Regions from separate parts of the Arthrobacter sp. KN11-1C genome, predicted to be linked through region 1. Evidence: riboswitches for the same ligand, from Rfam matches in the RefSeq annotation. Region 1 holds a riboswitch; each other region holds the start of a gene.

Region 1 (7,324 bases):
TGATTTCCTTTGCGGTGACGGCATTCATGCTCGGCATCATCTACCGGACCTGGGCTTTGGCACGGCAAGACGACATCCAGGACGACGCCGAAGACCGGCGCGTCGCGAAGACGCCCAGTTTTGACGCCGAGGACGACTCGGTGGTTCCCGAGGAAACATCCGAGTTCCTGGTCACGGCAGTCACCGAAGCAGCCAAGGAAGGAGGCCCCCTGTGAACATCGCCAGCCTGGCGCCGCTCGCCGTCGTACTTCCCATCCTCGGGGCCGCACTCACGTTCGCCCTGAACAGGAACCCGCTGGCCCAACGCGTGGTCAGCATCGGTTTGCTGTCCCTTACCTTGCTCCTGGAATGCTTGCTCCTTGCCTCGGTATGGACCACGGGCACCGCATCCGTCACCCTGGGTGGCTGGCAACCGCCGTTTGGCGTGGTGATGGTGGTAGACCAGTTCTCTTCGCTTATGTTGGTGGTCTCCTCCGTCATCAGTCTCGCGGTGCTGATCTACGCCACCGGCCAGGGCATGGCCGACGGCGACCGCGAGGCACCGGTGTCGATCTTCCACCCGACCTACCTGATCCTGGTGGCCGGTGTCTCCAACGCCTTCCTCACAGGTGACCTCTTCAACCTGTACGTAGGCTTCGAGATCCTGCTGACGGCGAGCTACGTGCTCATGACACTGGGCGGCACCGGTCCGCGCATCCGCGCAGGGGTCACGTACGTGGTGGTTTCCGTAGTGTCCTCGGTGTTGTTCCTGATCGCCATTGCGATGATCTACGGAGCCACTGGAACCATCACGATGGCGGATCTCGCCATCAAGTTGGCCGAATTGGATCCGGGCACCAGGAACCTGCTCCACGTGATGCTGCTGGTGGCCTTCGGGATCAAGGCCGCCGTTTTCCCGCTGTCCTTCTGGCTGCCTGACTCGTATCCGACCGCGCCGGCACCGGTCACCGCGGTGTTCGCCGGCCTGCTCACCAAGGTGGGCGTGTACGCCATGGTCCGCACGGAAACCCTGCTCTTCCCGGGTGACACCTTGAATACGCCGTTGATGGTGGTGGCGCTCCTGACCATGCTGGTGGGTATCCTCGGCGCCATAGCCCAGAGCGACATCAAACGATTACTCTCCTTCACCCTGGTCAGCCATATCGGCTACATGGTGTTTGGGCTTGCCATGTCTTCCGTTGCCGGGCTTGCGGCAGCCGTCTTCTACGTGGCCCACCACATCACGGTCCAAACGAGCCTGTTCCTGGTCACGGGTTTGATCGAGCGCCGGGGCGGCAGCTCGTCCATGGACCGGCTGGGTGGGCTTGCCAAGCTCTCTCCGCTCCTGGCGCTGCTGTTCTTCATTCCAGCGATGAACCTCGCGGGAATTCCGCCCTTCTCCGGGTTCCTGGGGAAGCTTGGACTCCTGCAGGCAGGCATCGCCCTGGGGACACCGTTGTCCATAACCTTGGTCGTGGGAGGCGTGGTCACGAGCCTCTTGACCTTGTTGGCGATCGCCCGCGTCTGGAACCGCGCATTCTGGCGGAAACCCGAGGACGCGGACTACCCGGCCCCGGTCCTGAAGGACACTGCGGCCGTCGGGCTGCTTCCACGGACCATGGTGGGGCCGACCGCCGCGCTGGTGGTCTTTGGCATGGCCCTGACCGTCTTTGCGGGTCCGCTCTTCCAATTGGCCGGAAACTCCGCGACACAGATGCTGGACCGTACGGCGTACATCCATTCCGTGCTCGGCGGGAATGCGAAAGTTCCGGACATCGCTGGGCCGGATGCGTCGACTCCACCGCAGGGAGGTGGAAAGTGAGTCGAAAGAGGATTTCGTTCCGCACGGAGTTGCCCCTGCTGGTCTGGCTGGTGGTCGTCTGGGGTGCGCTTTGGCGGGACTTCAGCCCGGGCAACTTGGTGTTCGGTGCACTGATCGCGGTGGTGGTAGCAAGGGTCTTCTATTTGCCTCCCGTGGAGCTCAGCGGGCGTTTCAACGTGCTGCGCGCCATTCCTTTCGCCGTGGTGTTCCTCGGCAAAGTGGTGGCCGCGAGCTTCCAAGTCATGTACCTGGCGGTCTTCCGGGGTCCTTCGGTAACCAACGCAGTGGTTGCTGTTCCCCTGCGCAGCCGTTCCGACCTCATGGTGACGGCCACCGGGCACGTGATTTCGCTGATTCCGGGTTCCTTGGTGGTGGAGGTGGATCGCTCGACGTCCACGCTCTATATCCACGGACTCAATGTCCGCAACGTGGTGGACACCGCCAAGCTGCGCAAGGACGTCCAGGACACGGAGGCCTCGCTGATCCGGATCATGGGTACCCGGGCCGAAATGGACGCACTCCAGGCCGAAGGCTGGCCTGCAACGAGGGGAGCTGGCTCATGAAGGACATCGTGCTGATCGTCACGGCGGTGATTCTTAGCCTCGCGGCGGCGGGCGCGATCTACAGGATCGCCGTCGGGCCTTCGCTGCTGGACCGGGTGCTCGCCTCGGATGTGCTGCTCGCCATATTGGGTGCAGCGCTGGCCATCGACATGGCCGTCAACAGGCACCTCAACAACCTCGTGCTGCTCGTCGCTCTGACGCTGATCGGCTTCGTCGGATCGGTGACGGTGGCCCGGTTCGTGGCCGACAGGAGAGGACAAGTCAATGACTCCTAACGCCACCGGAGCGGACGCCGTCATCGACGCCGTCACCGCGGTGCTGCTGATTGTCGGTGCGCTGATGTCATTGGGCGCGGCAATCGGCCTGTTGCGCTTCCCGGACCTCATGAGCCGCATGCACGCAGCCACCAAGCCCCAAGTGCTGGGGTTGTTCCTTCTCTTGGCGGCTATCGGGCTGCAGATGCGCGAATGGTGGGTGTGGCCGATCCTGGCGGTCGCCTGGATCTTCCAATTGCTGACCGTGCCCGTGTCCGCACACATGGTGGGCCGCGCAGGCTACCGGACCAAGCACCTCCACCCCGAGCTGCTGAGCATAGACGAACTCGAGGCCGTGGTATTGCGGGCTGCCGGTCAACGTGCAGCGGAGAAAGCCCAGGAAGCCGCTTCGGAAGTGCCCCGCACCGGGAGCACGCGCGACGGCGGGAGCGTCCGGGATGGCGGCAACGCCCGCGACGCCCGGGATAGCGGGGGCGCGGGCGCTAACGGCGGACCGTCCGCCTAGACGACGTCCTGCGTCTTTTCGAAGTGCGAGATGGCGCGCTTCGTACCCCGGCCCGCGACAACCTGGATGACGGCGCTGACAGCGGCGGAAATCAGGGCGAAGGTCAGGGCGGAACGCAGGCTCGCTTCCATGTCGTCGTTGCCCTTGGGTGGCTTGTTGCCCGTGGTTTTTTCCCACAGGGCGTTGACGAGCTTGGTGCCAGCAAAGCCTGCGCCGATGCTCACGCCGGTGCCGAGCAGTTTGAAGAAGAAGTTCATTCCGGGACTCCTTGCGGGAGGAAACAGGACCGTCCCCAGCCTAACCCCACTTCAGGGCAGTTCCGGAGCATCGGATGGCGCCTGGTGCCTCAGCCGGAAGAACTCCTGCAGGGCCCCCGGGTTTGGACGCACGGGAACGATGTCACGGCTCTCGGCCAGCACAGCTTCCATCGTGCCGAGGGCGAGGAGCTCATCCAGCAGCACCAAGGTGGGCGGCATGAGCTTGAGTGTTCCGGCGGCTTCGGCATCAAGGATTGCGCGGACCGGCATCCACAGGGAGGATGACGCTTCCGTGGTCTGGTGCCTTGGCTCGGCACCGGAAACCGGGCAGGCAAGGTAGAAGTAGGTGTCGAAGCGCTTGGGCTGGTCTGCCGGGGTGACCCAGTTGGCCCACGGACGGAGGGTGGCAGCGTCGAGTTTCAGCCCGGCCTCTTCGAAAACCTCGCGCTGTGCGGCCGCCAGTACGCGGCCGGCGTTCAACGGGGCGGAAGAGGGCTCGGCGGCGATGCTGCTCCGGTGCCATGCGGCGGCGTGCCGCTCGACGACGTCGTCCGCGAAGTCCCAGCCGGAGCTGTCCGCCTGGTCCACCCGGCCGCCGGGGAAAACGACCATTCCGGCGGCGAAGTCCATCGTGCTCACCCGGTGCTGGACGAACACTTCCAAAGCGCGCGCCGCATCTTCGGAGCCCTCCGGAACCGCGGCGTCGCGGACCAGGATCACGCTCGCGGCGAGTCTCGGTTCGGCCGTGCTGTTCGTTTCGTCAATCCCTGCCAAGACCGCTCCTTTGCCTGCGCTTCTGCGTCACATTCTGCTGGATCATTCTCCCAGTTTCTGTGGCCGCCCGCGCCATTCCGGGCCCGACTGCGCCCACCCGGCGAATGATCGAGCAGAATCCGTCGGTTCGCGTCTTTGTCCAGGCTTCGAAACCCTGCCAAGGTGTAAACTGAACCACGCCCAAAAGGGTGGATTGATAACGACAGGGGAGCGCCGCCGTCGGGCTCGCAGCAATGCGGCACGGAGGACGGGCGCTGAGAGTGCGGACAGCCGCAGACCCTCGAACCTGATCCGGCTAGTACCGGCGCAAGGGAGTCGAGTTCTCATAGTGTCCGGAACCGGCGCGGCGGAAGCCGCTCGCAGGCAACCGGGAACACTTTCCCCTCCTGTTCCTCAGGAGGACAAAATGACTGGTATTTCTGCAAGGACGGGCCTCACCAAGCCTGCCTACAATTGGCGCGTCGTGGACATTGTCGTGGCGGCGCTGATCTCCATCGCCGGTGGCGTGATCTTCTGGGCATGGGACCAGATGGCTCTCGTCGTCACCCCAGCGACCGCCGGTTACCCTCCGTTGGGCGGCCTGATCGCCGGCGGTTGGATGATTCCGGCAGTGCTGGGCATGCTCATCGTCCGCAAGCCCGGTGCGGCAATTTTCTGCGAAATTGTGGCCGCCACCAGCGAGCTCATCATGGGTAACCAGTACGGCACCACGGTGCTGATCTCGGGTCTGCTCCAGGGCCTTGGCGCGGAACTCATCTTCCTGGCCTTCATGTACAAGAAGTTCAACCTGCCGGTGTCCCTGCTGGCCGGTGCCGGCGCGGGCCTGTTCTGCGGCCTGAACGACTCCTTCCTGCCGTGGGGCTGGAACATCGCCTACGAACCGGTCGACAAGCTCGCGTACATCGTGTTCTGCACGATCTCCGGGGCCGTCATTGCCGGAGGCCTGTCCTGGATCGCTACCCGTGGCCTGGCAAGGACCGGCGTCCTGAGCGCGTTCGCGTCCCGCAAGGCCGCCTCGGAGCCCGTCTTTTCCTGATGCCCAGTCCTGATTCCGGCACCTCTGCCGTGGTGCGACCCGCCGCCATTTCCGCGCAAGGCTGGGGCTGGCGCCACGCTGGCCGCACCACGCAGGCCATCCACGCCCTGGACCTGGACATCCGTCCGGGAGAGCGCGTGCTGCTGCTCGGCCCCTCGGGCGCGGGCAAGTCGACGCTCCTGCATGCCCTGGCAGGCGTGCTGGGCGAGGAAGGGGACGACGCCGACGAGACCGGCTCGTTGCTCGTGGACGGTGTTTCGCCAAAGGCCCAGCGCGGCCGTGCCGGACTCATGCAGCAGGACCCGGAAACCCAGGTGGTGCTCTCCCGGTTGGGCGACGACGTCGCGTTCGGTGCCGAGAACCTTTGCGTGCCCCGGGAGGAGATTTGGAAGCGCGTCGGTGAAGCGCTCGACGACGTCGGGCTGCGGCGTAGTGCCGGTGGCAGTGCCAGCGGCAACTTTGCGCTCGACCACCCGACGTCGGCCCTCTCGGGCGGGCAGAAACAGCGCCTTGCGTTGGCCGGTATCCTGGCGATGCGGCCGGGCCTGATCCTTCTGGACGAGCCGACCGCCAACCTCGACCCCGCGGGCGTGCTGGAGGTCCGCGACGCCGTGGGCCGCTGCCTCGACAAGACCGGCGCCACGTTGGTGGTGGTGGAGCACCGGGTCTCCGTCTGGAAAGACCTCGTGGACCGGATCGTGGTGCTCCAGCCGGGCAGTTCCTCCTCCACGGAAGGCTCGACGCCGGCGGTTCTCCTGGACGGCGATCCGGAGACGGTGTTGGTCCAAGCAAGGGACATGCTCATTGCTGCGGGCGTCTGGGTCCCCGGGTACGTCCCGGCCACCCGGCCACGTTCGGGAACTGCGGCCGGTTCCGGGGGCAGCTCCGGGGCACGGAACGCCGGCGAGTTGCTCCTCGCCACCCGGGAGCTCGCGGTGTCCCGTGAGCGGTCGCGGCGCCGGGGTTTCACGACGATCCCGCCGCTTCCCGTGCAGTCCGGTCTCGACGCCGAGGTGCGCGCCGGGCAGGCACTGACCGTCACAGGCCCCAATGGCGCCGGAAAATCCACCTTCGCTTTGACCCTCGCGGGGCTACTGGCGCCGGTGTCCGGCACGGTGGTTGCCGCCGTCGGGCTCAGCGACGGCGCCGGCACGGACCCGTTCAAGTGGAAGGCCCAGCAGTTGATCTCGCGCATCGGGACGGTCTTCCAGGAGCCCGAGCACCAATTTGTCACCGGCCGCGTGCTCGACGAGCTCATGTTCGGCCCCAATCACCTTGGCCATGGCGAGGAGCGCGTAGACGAATTGCTGGAGCGGCTCCGCCTGCGGCATCTGGTGGACGCCAATCCGTACACGCTCTCCGGGGGCGAGAAGCGGCGGCTATCCGTGGCCACGGTGCTAGCCGCCCACCCCCGCGTCCTGGTGCTGGACGAACCCACCTTTGGCCAGGACGCGAACACGTGGGCCGAGCTTGCCTCGTTCCTGTCCGAACTGCTCGACGCAGGAACCTCCGTGGTGTCCGTGACCCACGACCAGGAATTCAGCTCCGTCCTGGGTGGCACCGAGATGCGGCTCGAGCCTGCTTTCCAAGGCGGGGCCCGGCAGGAAGCAGGTGCGGCATGAGGGAAGCCCTGACCCTGCGCGGCAACAATGCCCTCCTGACACGCGCCAATCCGTTGGCCAAGTTTGTGTCGGTCTTCCTGATTACCCTGGTGCTGGCGTTGTCCATCGACCTGGTGTCGGCTTCGACGGCGCTCCTGGGCGAACTGGCGTTGTTCCCGCTCGCAGGCCTTACCGTGCGCTTGCTCTGGCAGCGCGGGTGGCCCCTGATCATCGCGGCGGTGCTGGGCGGCTGGAGCACGGCGATCCTGTCGGCTGGCAGCGGCAGGACACTGCTCGACGTCGGGATCTGGTCAATTAGCGAAGGCTCGCTCCAGCTGGGCGTCGGCTTCATGCTGCGCGGCCTTGCCATAGCGCTTCCGGCCATCCTCCTGATGAGTTGCACCGACCCCACCGATCTTGCCGATGCGCTGGCGCAGAAGGCGAAACTGCCGCACCGTTTTGTCCTGGGTACCTTGGCCGCGCTGCGGCTCGTGGGGCTCATGGCGGAGGAG
Region 2 (7,324 bases), 1.5 Mb from region 1:
AAGAAGCTTCCACCGGAGGCGGCGAGGCACCGGATGCTGCCGTCGTCGTACCTGAAGTAGCCGCAGAGGCCGAAACTGCCCCCGAAAAGCCGGTCCGCCGTCGTCGTACGACGAAAGCCAAGAGCACCGAGCCCGTTGCCGAAGAAGCAGTGGTCGAAGCTCCGGTTGCGGAAGTTGTGCCCGAGGAAGCAAGTGAGGAAACGGCTGAGGAGCCGGCCGTCGAGGCGGAAGCCGCAAGCCCGATCGCTTCGCTGTTCCTGGAGCCGGCCTCCGTCACGTCCATGCTCTTCCAGGCGCCGGATTTGAGCGCCGTCCCCCGTCCGGCCGTGGTCGAAGAAGAACCGCGGGCCGAGGCCGAGGAAGTTTCCGAGGACAACGAACTGGACGAATCCGGAAGCCGCCGTCGGCGTCGCAGCCGTGGCCGTCGTGGACGCCGGGGGACCGAGCGTGATGAAGCCGCGGGAGAAGAAACCGCCGCGGAATCCGAGGACGAGGCAGAAGCCGGTACCGAGGAAGTCCTCGAAGAAGGCGTGACCTCCCGCCGTCGCCGTCGCCGTCGCCGTGGCGATCAGGACCTGGAGCTGACAGGTGGCGGGGACGACGATCCCCCCAACACGGTCACCCGTGTCCGCGCTCCGCGCCCGCACGTCGAGTCCACCAGCAGTTCGGACCGTGTCACGAGCGTCAAGGGCTCCACCCGCCTTGAAGCCAAGAAGCAGCGCCGCCGCGAGTCCCGCGAGACCGGCCGCCGCCGCCAGGTCATCACCGAGGCCGAATTCCTGGCCCGCCGTGAGTCCGTCGACCGCCAGATGATCGTTCGCCAGCGCGACGACAGGATCCAGATCGGTGTCCTCGAAGACGGCGTGCTCGCGGAGCACTTCGTGTCCAAGACCCAGCAGGATTCCCTCATCGGCAATGTCTATCTGGGCAAGGTCCAGAACGTGCTTCCGTCGATGGAAGCGGCATTCGTCGACATCGGACGCGGCCGCAACGCAGTGCTCTACGCCGGTGAAGTCAATTGGGATGCCGTCACCCTGGAAGGCAAACCGCGCCGCATTGAAAATGCGCTGAAATCAGGCGATTCCGTGCTGGTCCAGGTGACCAAGGACCCCGTGGGCCACAAGGGCGCGCGCCTGACGAGCCAGATTTCGCTTCCCGGCCGGTACCTCGTGTACGTGCCCGGCGGTTCAATGACCGGCATCTCCCGCAAGCTGCCCGACGTCGAGCGCAACCGCCTGAAGAAGATCCTCAAGGATCGCCTCCCGGAGAACGCGGGCGTCATTGTCCGCACGGCCGCCGAAGGTGCTTCCGAGGAAGAGCTGACGCACGATATCAACCGCCTGCGGGCCCAGTGGGAAGGCATCGAAAGCCAGTCCACGTCCACCAAAATCCTGGCCCCGGAGCTCCTGTACGGCGAACCGGACCTCACCATCAAGGTTGTCCGCGACGTCTTCAACGAGGACTTCTCCAAGCTGATCGTCTCCGGCGACGAAGCCTGGGACACCATCGAGGCCTATGTCACGTACGTGGCGCCGGACCTGGTGGGACGCCTTGAGAAGTGGACCTCGGACCAGGACATCTTCTCGGCCTGGCGCGTGGACGAGCAGATCCACAAGGCGCTGGAACGCAAGGTCTTCCTGCCCTCCGGTGGTTCGCTCGTGATCGACCGCACCGAGGCCATGACGGTTGTCGACGTCAACACCGGGAAGTTCACCGGCAGCGGTGGCAACCTCGAGGAAACCGTCACCAAGAACAACCTTGAGGCTGCCGAGGAAGTGGTTCGCCAGTTGCGCTTGCGCGACATCGGCGGAATCATCGTCATCGACTTCATCGACATGGTCCTGGAATCCAACCGCGACCTCGTATTGCGCCGCCTGGTCGAGTGCCTCGGCCGGGACCGCACCAAGCACCAGGTCGCGGAAGTGACGTCCCTTGGTTTGGTCCAGATGACCCGCAAGCGCATGGGCACGGGCCTGCTTGAGGTCTTCGGCGAGCAGTGCGAGACGTGCGCAGGGCGCGGAATCGTCACGCACGACGAGCCTGTCGAGCACCGTCGGGCAAACGTAGTGGCAGCCGAACACCACCACCCGCGCACTGAGTCACAGCCGGCCGTCCGCCCGGAGCAGCGCAAGCGCCGCCGCGGCAGGGGCACGGGCCAGGGAACTGCCGAACTCCCGGTCGCCCCTCCGGTGCCCGTCCACACGGTGGAATCCACTGATCCGAACCGCCAGGCAGCCACCCGCGCCGCCCTTGCCACCATCGCGGCGGCAGCCCACGCTGCCCACCTGCACGACGACGAGCTCCACCACGCGGCGGAATTGCTCGCTGACGGGCACCTAGCCGAAGCAACTCCGGCAGCCCCGGCCGCCCCGGCTCCTGCCGCTGCATCGGGTGGAGAGGAACGTTCGAAGCCTGTGCTGCGATTCGGCGGCGAGGAAGTGGCGTTGCCCTTCGTCCACCACGAAGAGGAACCTGCAAGTGGCGCACCGGCCATGAGCCTGGATCTGTTGGCTCAGGCGTTCGCGGGACTCGGAGAAGCACCCGGCACCGCCCCGGCAGCCACGGAAGCCCAGGAATCCCCAGCAGGGGCCCGCGTGGGCGTTGCAAGCGGGGAATCTCCGGACTCGGGTCTGCGTGGACGCCGAGGGCGCCGCAACCGCAGTGCCAGCCGTGCCCAGGGTGCCGCCAACGCCACCAACGTCGAGCACCACGAGGTCGCTGTGGCTGCCTCCGGTGGGGCCGCACACGAGGCCAAGGCACCGGACGCTGCACCGGCCAAGTCGGCTCCGGCAGCCGAACCGATCATTCTCGGAGTCGGCGTGCCGAAGTCCGAACTCTAAACGCAGTACCCTGCCCGAAGCCCCGGCCGTTTCCACCCTCGTGGAAACGGCCGGGGCTTCTGCGTTTCCGGCTGATTCACCGGATCCCCGCACGGTGCGGTTGCATTGGGCGATTTCAGCGGGCGAGGTGTCATCCGGGTTAAGCTAAGGGACTGACACGGGGTGCCGCGCACCAAGCCGGCTGAGACCAAACCCGTTGAACCTGTCCGGTTAGCACCGGCGAAGGGATGTCTCGTATGACTGTTTCGGCGCAATCAGCCGTCTACCCGCTCAAGGCTGTCCAGAACCCCATCCCCAGGGTCCTCAGCATTGCCGGCTCGGATCCCTCGGGTGGCGCCGGAATCCAAGCCGACCTGAAGAGCATCGCGGCCAACGGCGGCTACGGCATGGCCGTCATCACGGCCCTCACTGTACAAAACACGCAAGGAGTCACTGCCGTCCATGTGCCTCCCGTGGAGTTCCTGAGGCAGCAATTGGATGCCATCAGCGACGACATCATTGTTGATGCCGTCAAAATCGGCATGCTCGGGGACGCCGCGGTCATCCACGAGGTCCGCCGCTGGCTCGGCGAGGTGCGCCCCGCCGTCGTCGTGCTGGATCCGGTGATGATCGCCACCAGTGGAGACCGGCTCCTCGCGGAATCCGCTGAAACCGCGCTGCGGGAACTTCTGCCCCTCGCCGACTTGGTGACCCCCAACCTTCCCGAACTGGCCATGCTGCTTGGCGAAGCTGAGGCGACCGACTGGGCATCGGCGTTGGAGCAAGGCAAACGACTGGCAGCTGCCTGCGGAAACACCGTCCTGGTGAAGGGCGGCCATCTGCAGGGAGCGGGCTGCCCCGATGCCTTGGTCAACACCGGGGGAGTCCTGAGCCAGGACGTGGTGGAATTCGCCGGCCAACGTGTGGAGACCCGCAACAGCCACGGCACGGGATGTTCCCTGTCGTCGGCGATGGCGACGGCCAAGGCGCGGCTCGGCGATTGGGAATCTGCCTTGCGCGTGGTCAAGCCTTGGCTCCAGGAGGCGCTGACCCAGTCCGGGGTGCTGGAAGTGGGGAAGGGCAACGGGCCGATCCATCATTTCCACGCGCTTCAGCAAGAGCTGCGGCCGGGGGATTTCGCCGTCCGGATGTGGGACGCCGCCCAATCGGAACTTGCGGCCATTTATGGCCTGGACTTCATCCAGCATTTGCAAACCGGTGGCCTCAGCGAAGCGCAGTTCAGCTATTACCTGTCGCAGGATGCCCTTTATCTCAACGGCTATTCCAGGGTCCTGGCCAGGGCAAGCGCCCTCGCCCCCAGCGAAAACGAACAGCTGTTCTGGGCCCGCGGCTCGCAGATGTGCCTTGAAGTCGAGTCCGAGCTGCATCGGAATTGGCTCAGCGGACGCCAGGTAAGCGAAAAGCAAGGCCCCGTCACGAAGGCCTACGTCGACCACTTGCTCGCGGCGTCTGCGTCGGGCAGCTATGCCGTGCTGTTGGCTGCCGTGCTGCCCTGCTACTGGTTGTACGCCGAGGTGGGACAGCAGCTCCACCATGGCTATCTTCAGGCCGGAGCGTCGGACGAGCACCCTTATGCCGACTGGCTGCGCACTTATGCGGACGAGGCGTTCGCCGAGGCCACCCGCAAGGCGATCGACATCACGGATGCCGCCGCGAGGGCCGCTTCTCCTGCCGAGCGCACGGCCATGATGGAGGCATTCTCCGAATCCTGCCGCTATGAAACTGCGTTCTTCGATGCCCCAAGGCTGCATGCTTGAACCCGTTTCCCGGTGCGTAAGGATGGGATATCGGGGCCTTTCCGGCGGACGCCGCAGCGTGTCGGCGTGAGGATCCAAGCTTTTCCCGGTCGGCAGGGTAAGGTGGACGGGCACGGTACCGGATGGCGGCATAGCCAGTCTGTGGCAGCCATCACGTGGCAGCCTCCGGACCTGGCCTCATTTGCAGCCGAAGGCGAAACTAGCGTAATCTAGATCTTCGGTGCTTACGCCAACACTTGGGTTATGCCCCTAGAGACCTTTCATTTGGAATTGACATTTCACTTGGATTTGTTCGAGGGATGACTCATGGATTCCGTACCGGAGTCCACGGCGTTGAGGCACAGCGTGAACCAGGCCCGTTTTCGGATCGGGGTTCCGCACGCAAATTTAGTAATAAACGTCGAGAGAAGTGAGTGCCCAAGTGGTGTACGCGATTGTCCGCGCAGGCGGCCGCCAAGAAAAGGTTTCCGTTGGAGACTACGTAACCCTGAACCGCGTCCCCGGTGGAGCCGGCAGCACCCTTGAGCTGCCCGCACTGCTCCTGGTGGACGGTGACAAGGTCACCTCCGCTGCTGCGGATCTGGCCAAGGTCAAGGTTACGGCTGAGATCCTCGAAGACCTCCGTGGTCCGAAGATCGTCATCCAGAAGTTCAAGAACAAGACCGGCTACAAGAAGCGCCAGGGTCACCGTCAAGAACTGACCAAGATCAAGATCACCGGTATCAAGTAACCACTGGTTGCTGTTCAGGTTTTCAACAGATTCCCCAGAATTTAAAGGCAGGCATTTCAAATGGCACATAAAAAAGGCGCGAGCTCCACTCGCAACGGTCGTGACTCCAACGCCCAGTACCTCGGCGTGAAGCGCTTCGGTGGCCAGGTCGTTTCCGCAGGCGAGATCATCGTCCGCCAGCGCGGCACCCACTTCCACCCGGGCGCCGGCGTCGGCCGCGGTGGCGACGACACCCTGTTCGCCCTGCAGGCAGGTGCGGTTGAGTTCGGTACTCGCCGTGGCCGTCGCGTAGTGAACATCGTTGCTGCTGCAGCTGCAGAGTAAAAACACGTTCTGAACGGGTGGAGCGGGCCGTATGGCCCGCTCCACCTGTCTTTTTAACCGCACTAGAATTTACTAGGGCGGGCGGCGGCGCATGAGCCCGCAACGCGCATTCAAGCAGTAATTTCCACAAAGAGGAGAAACACGTGGCGACCTTCGTAGACCGGGTAGTACTTCACGTATCCGGCGGAACAGGCGGCCACGGCTGTGTCTCTGTTAAGCGCGAGAAGTTCAAGCCGCTCGGCGGACCCGACGGCGGCAACGGCGGCAATGGCGGCGACGTCATCCTGCGCGTCGATGCCCAGACCACCACTTTGCTTGATTACCACCACGCTCCGCACCGCCACGCGACCAATGGCGGCCCCGGCATGGGCGACTGGCGCGGTGGCAAGAACGGTGAAACCCTTGTGCTTCCCGTCCCGGACGGCACCGTGATCAAGACCAAGGACGGCGTCGTCCTCGCCGACCTCGTCGGTGAAGGCACCGAGTTCGTCGCCGCCGCAGGCGGCCTGGGCGGCCTCGGTAACTCGTCGTTGTCTTCCCAGAAGCGCCGGGCACCGGGTTTCGCCCTCCTCGGCATCGAAGGCGAGTCCAGCGACATCGTCCTGGAACTGAAGTCCATTGCGGACATCGCGCTGGTTGGCTTCCCCTCCGCAGGCAAGTCGAGCCTTGTCGCGGCGATGTCGGCGGCTCGGCCCAAGATCGCCGACTATCCGTTCACTACCCTGATCCCCAACCTTGGCGTGGTGCAAGCCGGTGAGGTCCGGTTCACCATTGCCGACGTCCCCGGGTTGATCGAGGGCGCCAGCGAAGGCAAGGGCCTTGGCCACAACTTCCTCCGCCACGTAGAGCGTTGCGCGGCGCTGGTGCACGTGCTGGACTGCGGGACCTTGGAAGCCGACAGGGATCCGCTCTCGGATCTTGCGATCATCGAGCAAGAGCTGGACAAGTACGCAGTGGACATGAGCTACGCCGGCGTTGACGGCGAAGTTGTCCCCCTGAACGAGCGCCCCAAGCTTGTGGTCCTCAACAAAGTGGATCTGCCCGACGGCCGGGACATGGCCGAGTTCGTCCGTCCCGAACTGGAACAGCGCGGCTACCGCGTCTTCGAAGTCTCCGCTACGAGCCATGAAGGCCTGCGCCAATTGAGCTTCGCCATGGGCGAGATCGTCATGGCCGCCCGCAAGGCCGTTGCCATTGCGCCTCCCAAGGTCGCAGCGCCCGTTCTCCGCCCGCGTGCAGTCAATGAGTCCGGCTTCAAGATCCGCCGCGAGGAAAAGAACCTCGAGCCGCTCTTCCGGGTATTGGGGGAGAAGCCGGTCCGCTGGGTCAAGCAGACCGACTTCACCAACGAGGAAGCCATCGGCTACCTGGCCGATCGCCTCGCCAAGCTCGGCATCGAAAACGAGTTGTTCAAGATGGGTGCCGTCCCGGGCGACACCGTGGTGATCGGCGAAGAGGACGGCGTCGTCTTCGACTGGGAGCCCACCATGATGGCGGGCGCCGAACTCTTGGCGACGCCTCGAGGCACCGACATCCGTGTTGCCGACATCGGCGACCGTCCCACCCGTTCGCAGAAGCGTGATGAGCAGATCGAACGCCGCGAGGCCAAGGCTGCCGCGCGGGCCGAGCTCGAAGCCGAGCGCAAGGCGGGCATCTGGACCGAGTCCGTCAGC
Region 3 (7,324 bases), 1.0 Mb from region 1:
ACCACGGCGTCGAATTCCTGTCCGATGTGGTTGACCAGGAGCGCTGCCTCCACCGTGTCCAAGGCCAAGTGCTCCATCTTCGCGGCCAGCTGGTCGGATGACGCCATGATCTCGGGCAGGCTCGGCAAAGCATCCCGGGCCCATGCTGGTATCTCGGTTCCATTGCTGAGCGCTTCGCAGATGACCAGGACAAACCGATCGACCAGCCGGCGCAACGGCGCGGTGGTGTGGGCATACGGTGCGCCGATGGCGGACTGCATCACGCTGTCCGGGACCTCGCCGTCGAAAGGCGTGTAGCCGGCACCACGGAAAAGCAGCCCCGCCGAATGGAGGATGGCCAGTTGCCGGGGGTCCTTGGCGTCGAGGCTCCGCAGGTACTCGCCATAGCTGGTCCCCTCGGTCCAGGGTTTGCCAAGTGCCCCGGTTTGCCGTTTGAAATGGAGCAACGAACGCTCGTCGGGGGCGGGCATGGTCCGCAGGATTCCTACTTTGCCGTCGAGCATCAGCTGGGCGGCTGCCATCCCGGTCATGAGCGAAATCTGGGCGTTCCAGTCCTCCACCGGCAGCGAGGGCGCTGCGACGATCCTGTACCCCTCGCCGTCGGGCAGCTGCACGATTTCCTGCTCAGGCATGTTCAGGCTGGCTCCGCCGCGGCGGCGTTCGAGTTCCACCCGTTTGAGCCCGACCTCCTTGAGGAGCTGGAGGACGGGATCGGCCGCGCCGGAATCGATCTCCGCCTGCACGCCCTTGTAGTTGAGCTTGGCGCGGCTGCGTACGCTTGCCCGACGCACGGAGACGGTACGGAACTCCGCTTCGGCGTCGAGTTCGAAGTCCCACACGAACGCGCCGCACGTCTGCCCGGCCAACAGGCTTCCGGCGTGTTCGCTGATGATCTCGGGGTGCAGCGGTATGCGGCCGTCCGGGGCATAGAACGTTTGACCGCGGTGGCGGGTTTCGGCGTCGAGCGCGCCTCCCGGGGGCACGAAGGAGGGCACATCGGAGATGGCGTAGAGGACCCTGTAACCATCGCCGGAGCGGTCTATGAAGAGCGCCTGGTCGAGATCCGTGGAAGAGGCCGGGTCGATCGTGATGAACGGAACGTCGGTGAGGTCCTGCACCGGCAGGGTGTGTCCGGAAACCGCCGCTTCGGCGTCGCGCAGCGCTTCAGCGGGATAGCCTGCAGGCAGCTCGAGTTCAGTCCGAAGCGCAGCCAGTGCTTCCGCAAGCTGGTTCGACGTTTCACTGACATTCGGGGCTATCCGCTGATGTGACACGAAAGTCAGGGTAACTCCAAAATCTTTCGGCGTCTCGCTAGGCCGCCGCGGCGTCGAGGGCGGCCAGGAGTGCCTGGGCTGCCGCCGTCGGATCCTCTGCCTCGGTGATGGCGCGGACCACCACGATGCGGCTTGCCCCGGCCTCCACCACCTCTTCGACGTTGCCCAGATCGATGCCCCCGATCGCGAACCAGGGGAGCACCACGCCGCCGACTGTCTCGGCGTCTGCCTGCTTCACCGCGTTGGCGGCATACTTCACCAAATCGAGCCCGACGGCGGAGCGTCCCGGCTTGGTGGGAGTGGCCCACACTGGCCCGACGCAGAAGTAGTCCAGTCCGCTGCGGCCGGGAGACGCGGCGATGGCTGCGTCAATCTGTTCCGGAGTGTGCGTGGAGAGGCCGATGATGGCGGGGTCGTGGAGCAGCTTCCGGGCCGAGCGCAGCGGGATGTCCTTTTGGCCGATATGGAACACCGGTGCGCCGGAGAGGGAAGCTATGTCCGCGCGGTCGTTGACTGCCCAGAGACGGCCGTGACGGTGCGCGACGGCCTGCAGGATCTCCAGGAGTTCCAGTTCCTCGGCGGCTTCGATGGTCTTGTCACGCAGCTGGATGATGTCCACGCCGCCCTCGAACGCGGCATCGACGAATTGCTCAAAATCACCCTGTTGCTTGCGGGCGTCGGTGCAGAGGTACAGGCGGGCGGTGGTGTGGACATCGTGCTGGGTCATGGAAACAGAGTAGTTCCTCTAAACTGGGCTGGTACCGCGGGAGCCGCGGCGGCGGTCACAATCGCCGCGCGGCTGAGAGGGCTTCAGCGCCGACCGCTTGACCTGATCCGGCTAGTACCGGCGTAGGGAAGGACTCCATGGAAAAAGCAAACACCCGGAACGGGCCCCTGCACGCGGATGTGGCGGTGATCGGGGGCGGCGTCATCGGCCTGGGCATCGCGTGGGAAGCCCGCAGCTCCGGCCGCTCGGTTGCCCTGATCGATCCCGCACCGGCGAGCGGTGCCACCTTTGCGGCGGCCGGCATGTTGGCGCCCGTCAGTGAACTCCACTACCAGGAAGAGGACCTCCTGGAGCTCATGCTCGAATCCTCGGCGCTGTGGCCGGACTTCGAACGCAATGTGACCGCCTCCAGTGCCGGACGCGGCACGGGTTACCGCACGACGCCGACCCTCGCCGTCGGTGCGGACGCCGCGGACCGCCGGGCGCTCGCCGACCTTCGTGACGTCCAGCTCGCCCATGGCCTGGTGGTGGAATCCGTCCCGTTGCGCGAGGCGCGGGAGCGCGAGCCGCTCTTGAGCCCGCAGATTTCCTGTGCTTTCGATATCCCGGGCGATCACCAAGTGGATCCGCGCCGGCTCTCGGCCGCGATTCTCGGTGCCTTGGCAGACCACCAGCCCGGCGATTCGAGCTGGATCGCGGGGGCCGGGGACGGGTTTGCGGTCCACGACACAGCGGCGGGCCTCCTATGGGAGGAAGGGCGCGTCGTCGGGGCGGTGCTCGGTTCGGGCGCCAAAATCCTCGCAGCCGAAACAGTGGTGGCCAACGGACTGGATGCTGCCCGCTTGAACGGCCTGCCGGATGGATTGTCGCTGCCACTGCGTCCCGTGTACGGCGACATACTGAGGCTGCGCGTCCCGGAGCACCTGCAACCCCTTGTCACCGCCACCGTCCGTGGGATGGTGCGCGGAGTGCCCGTGTATATCGTTCCCCGCGGCGACGGGACCGTGGTGATCGGCGCAACGCAACGCGAAGACGGTTTGTCGGCGTCCGGGGGAGGATCCAACCCGGTGTCAGCCGGCGGCGTGTACCAATTGCTCCGCGACGCCCAGGTACTGGTTCCGGCTGTTGCCGAACTGGAACTCCTCGAGGCGACCGCCCGTGCCCGCCCCGGCACACCGGACAACGCACCGCTGCTGGGCCGCGTCGAAGGTCGCGAAGGAACCGTGCCGGGCCTCATCGTGGCCAGCGGCTTTTTCCGGCACGGCGTGCTCCTCACCCCGGCAGCGGCGAAAATCTGCGTCGGACTCATGGATGGCAACGCCGATCCGCGGTGGAACAAATTCCGCCCGGACCGCTTCTCCCGCCCGCTCTCAGCAGCGAGGGCATCCACAGGCGGCCCCTCGGCCGACACCCCAAATCCCCTTCCGAAGGACCACGCATGAACATCAAATTGAACGGCACAGACCACACGCTGGGCGACGGCGCGTCCGTGACCACACTCGTCAGCCACATCACCGGACGGCTTGTGGACCCCAGCGGCCAGGCGGCCGACGGACGCAAGATCGGAGTCGCCGTCGCACGCAATTCCGAAGTGGTGCCGCGCAGCCAATGGGCTGCCACCGCGCTCGCAGAGGGCGACGAACTCGAAATCGTTACCGCAGTACAGGGAGGCTGAACCATGACCGCATCAAGCACGCAAGCAGCAAGCACCCGGACAGACGCCCTGGTGATCGACGGGGTTGAGTTCGGCTCGCGCCTCATCATGGGGACCGGCGGAGCCCCGAGCCTGGACGGCCTGGGCGCGGCCTTGCTGGCCTCCGGCACGGAACTCACCACCGTTGCCATGCGGAGGTACTCACCGACGGAAACAGGTTCGCTGTTCCAGTTGCTCGTGGACCACGGTATCCGGGTCCTGCCCAACACGGCCGGTTGTTTTACCGCCAAGGATGCTGTCATGACAGCTGAACTTGCCCGGGAGGCCTTGGAAACGGATTGGGTCAAGCTCGAGGTCATCGCCGACGAGCAGACGCTGCTGCCCGACGCCGTGGAATTGGTGGATGCAACGGAGAAACTCGTGGACCGCGGCTTCAAGGTCTTCGCCTACACCAACGACGACCCCGTGCTGGCGCTCCGACTGGAAAACCTCGGAGCAACAGCGGTGATGCCCTTGGGCGCGCCTATCGGCACCGGCTTGGGCATCCTGAATCCCCACAACATCGAGTTGATTGTGTCCCGCGCTTCGGTGCCGGTAGTGCTCGACGCCGGCATCGGCACTGCGTCCGACGCCGCCCTGGCGATGGAGCTCGGTTGCGACGCCGTGCTGCTCGCCACGGCGGTGACCCGTGCGCAGAACCCGGTGCAGATGGGCGAGGCCTTCAAACACGCGGTCATCGCCGGTAGGCTGGCGAAGCAGGCGGGCCGGATCCCGCGCCGGGAACATGCGCTGGCGTCCTCGGCCATGGAGGGCCGGGCAGAGTTCCTCTAGCGGGTTTCTGCCGGCCATTGGCGGATTCCTGTGAATCCAGTGTCAGCGAAGGAGCTCCCATGGCCGGCAAGGATGACATCCTCACCAAGTCCGCGATCGACGATGCCTTGGCGGAATTGCCGGACTGGCGGTACCGCCTGGGCGGCCTCGTCACGGTCTATAAATGCCCGACGTCGGCTGCCGCACTCAAGCTGATTGCCGCCGTCGGGCGCATCGCCGAGCAGCAGAACCACCACCCGGACCTTGACTGGCGGTACAACCGGGTGTCCATCCGCTACACCTCCCACGACGCCGGGAGCGAGGTGACGCAACGCGACGTCCGGGCAGCTCAGAGCGTCAGCGGAGCAGCCAAGGAAGCCGGGGCGGTTGCCAAACCTGAAGCTCTACCCTGAGCCACATTTGTCCGCGACACGCAAACAGAACGGCGACGCCCGGATACGGGAGTCGCCGTTCTCTTTGAGTGTCGCCGGCCCGTTTGGGCAGCGCCGGTTAGAGTCGCAGCGCCGCGGTCAGCTGGGCGGTGTCGTGCCGGGCCCGGTGGTGGCCCAGGAAGTACGAGGCCGCCGCTGCCGCCACGGTACCCAGAATGATGGGCAGGACCCAGGGGATCCACGTCACGCCAGGCTGGTAGCCAAAGCCAAGTTGGATGAAGATCATCCAACTCAGCATGGCGACGGCCACCGAAACGCCGGCGGGCAGGGTGATTCCGTACGTGCCACGGCGTTTGTCAGTTCCCCAGACAACGAAGCCCGAGGCGATGGTGGCTAGCGCCACGATGACAAGTGAGAGCATGCGGACTCCTGGCTCGCTGGTGTTCTGGTGTTCTTGTGTAAAAGCTTAGAGCGCGCCGAAGCCGACCCGGCGTACTTCCTCGGCGCCGATTTCCACGTATCCGAGGACGTTGCCGGGAACGATGACCTGGCGGCCTTTTTCGTCGGTCAGGCGCAGGTCCGTTCCATTGGCAATGGCGTCGCCCACGATCTTGGCAACAGCCTCGGCATCCAGAGCGGACTCCAGCACGATCTCACGGCCAACGTTCTGAATGCCGATCTTTACTTCCACAGCAGGGCCTCCCAGCCAATCAAGAATTTACTCAGTCCTCTATTTGTAGCCTAGGACTCTTTGGGGAAGCGACTGATTCCGCGCCAAGCTAAACGGTAGATCAAATCGCTGGCGACATCGAGGTCCAAATCGCCGTCGGTCTCGAGCCAATACCGGGCACTGACCTGCGCCATTCCAGCCAGGCCCCGGCCGAGCAGCTGGGCTTCCAGCGGGGGCAGCTTGGTGTCTTCGGCGATAACCTTGGCGACGGCGTCGGCGAAGGTGCGGTTGAACGTCTCCAAACGGGAACTGACGTCCGGGTCATTGATGAGATCGGATTCGAAGACGAGCCTGTGCGCTTGGTCATCGCCCGCGATGAAACGGTAGTAAGCGCGCATGACGGCCTGGACGCGTTCCTTGTTGTCCGACGTCGAATTCAGCGCCGTGAGCATCTGGTCCGTGAGCATGGCCAGGTGGCTGTCGAGGAGTGCCATGTAGAGCTCCCGCTTGGACGGGAAGTGTTGGTACAGCACCGGTTTGCTGACATGGGCGGTATCGGCGATTTCGTCCATCGCAGCACCATGGAACCCGTTGGCAACGAAGACTTCCAAGGCGGCGTTCAAGAGCTGGGCCCGGCGCTCATCGCGTGGCAACCTGGCCGAACGTGGCGAACCGGTCCGATCCTGCCTGACCTGTGCCTCCTGTTTGATACGTGCACTCTCAGCCACTTGTCTGCCGCCTTTCCTTTGCAGTTATGACCACAATACTGCGCAGTAATATGACCGGGCGGCAGCGGCAGGCATACTTTGGAGTATGGCCACTATTTTTGCTGCCCAAACGTTGCCGCCCTCTCCTTCTTCAACACTGCCGCCCCTCGTGGAACCGGCGGCGGAACTGACCACCGAAGAGGTGGAACGGTATTCGCGCCACCTCATTATTCCCGAAATCGGTGCGGCCGGTCAGCGTCGGCTCAAGAATGCGAAAGTCCTCGTGATCGGGGCCGGTGGACTGGGCTCCCCGGCGCTGCTGTACCTCGCCGCAGCCGGAGTGGGGACGCTCGGAATCGTGGACGACGACGAGGTCGACCTCAGCAACCTGCAACGCCAGATCATCCACGGCGTAGGCGATGTGGGACGGCCGAAGATCGAATCGGCGCGGGACGCCATCAAGGAACTCAATCCCCTCGTCAACGTGCAACTGCACAACGTCCGCCTGGACTCTTCCAATGCCTTGGAGATTTTCTCCGGCTACGATCTCATCCTGGACGGCGCGGACAATTTCGCCACCCGGTACCTGGTCAACGATGCCGCGGCGATTCTCGGCAAACCGTACGTCTGGGGATCGATTTTCCGCTTCGACGGCCAGGTCAGCGTGTTCTGGGAGAAGCACGGGCCCAGCTACCGCGATCTCTACCCCGAGGCCCCTCCTGCCGGCTCGGTCCCATCCTGCGGCGAGGGCGGTGTGTTCGGCATGCTGTGCGCTGCTGTCGGCTCGCTCATGGTGACTGAGGCAGTCAAGCTGATCACCGGCGTCGGGCGCTCCATGCTGGGACGGGTGGCGCTCTTTGACGCCCTTGGCGGCAGCTGGCGCGAAATCAAGGTTTCGAAAGACCCGGAGGCCGAACCGATCACCGAATTGACCGACTACGAAGCCTTCTGCGGCATCACCCCGGCGCCCGCCGGCGATTCGGTTCCGACGGTCACGGCCACCGAACTTTCCGGGATGCTCGAGGCACGTGCGGCGGGGGAACGCGACTTCGAACTGGTGGATGTCCGCGAGATCGGTGAACACGAGATC

Evidence for each region. Region 1 has a riboswitch for thiamine pyrophosphate ahead of ACSBOX_RS01685 (ECF transporter S component). Riboswitches for the same ligand answer to the same signal wherever they lie in the genome.
Region 2: another riboswitch for thiamine pyrophosphate. It lies ahead of thiD (bifunctional hydroxymethylpyrimidine kinase/phosphomethylpyrimidine kinase); the one in region 1 lies ahead of ACSBOX_RS01685 (ECF transporter S component).
Region 3: another riboswitch for thiamine pyrophosphate. It lies ahead of thiO (glycine oxidase ThiO); the one in region 1 lies ahead of ACSBOX_RS01685 (ECF transporter S component).

What each region holds. Positions count from the first base shown of each region.
Region 1 is NZ_CP197467.1:340,955-348,278, forward strand. It holds gene ACSBOX_RS01650 (Na(+)/H(+) antiporter subunit C) at 1-215, shown strand, start outside; gene ACSBOX_RS01655 (Na+/H+ antiporter subunit D) at 212-1,801, shown strand; gene ACSBOX_RS01660 (Na+/H+ antiporter subunit E) at 1,798-2,364, shown strand; gene ACSBOX_RS01665 (monovalent cation/H+ antiporter complex subunit F) at 2,361-2,639, shown strand; gene mnhG (monovalent cation/H(+) antiporter subunit G) at 2,629-3,144, shown strand; gene ACSBOX_RS01675 (DUF4235 domain-containing protein) at 3,141-3,401, opposite strand; gene ACSBOX_RS01680 (NUDIX hydrolase) at 3,453-4,175, opposite strand; TPP riboswitch at 4,370-4,506, shown strand; gene ACSBOX_RS01685 (ECF transporter S component) at 4,582-5,211, shown strand; gene ACSBOX_RS01690 (ABC transporter ATP-binding protein) at 5,211-6,833, shown strand; gene ACSBOX_RS01695 (energy-coupling factor transporter transmembrane component T family protein) at 6,830-7,324, shown strand, end outside.
Region 2 is NZ_CP197467.1:1,806,948-1,814,271, forward strand. It holds gene ACSBOX_RS08475 (Rne/Rng family ribonuclease) at 1-2,840, shown strand, start outside; TPP riboswitch at 2,989-3,085, shown strand; gene thiD (bifunctional hydroxymethylpyrimidine kinase/phosphomethylpyrimidine kinase) at 3,077-4,597, shown strand; gene rplU (50S ribosomal protein L21) at 5,019-5,327, shown strand; gene rpmA (50S ribosomal protein L27) at 5,388-5,651, shown strand; gene obgE (GTPase ObgE) at 5,795-7,324, shown strand, end outside.
Region 3 is NZ_CP197467.1:1,368,221-1,375,544, forward strand. It holds gene ACSBOX_RS06455 (RNB domain-containing ribonuclease) at 1-1,274, opposite strand, end outside; gene thiE (thiamine phosphate synthase) at 1,312-2,001, opposite strand; TPP riboswitch at 2,028-2,147, shown strand; gene thiO (glycine oxidase ThiO) at 2,139-3,443, shown strand; gene thiS (sulfur carrier protein ThiS) at 3,440-3,676, shown strand; gene ACSBOX_RS06475 (thiazole synthase) at 3,680-4,486, shown strand; gene ACSBOX_RS06480 (4a-hydroxytetrahydrobiopterin dehydratase) at 4,546-4,878, shown strand; gene ACSBOX_RS06485 (hypothetical protein) at 4,976-5,278, opposite strand; gene ACSBOX_RS06490 (DUF3107 domain-containing protein) at 5,324-5,548, opposite strand; gene ACSBOX_RS06495 (TetR/AcrR family transcriptional regulator) at 5,599-6,255, opposite strand; gene moeB (molybdopterin-synthase adenylyltransferase MoeB) at 6,341-7,324, shown strand, end outside.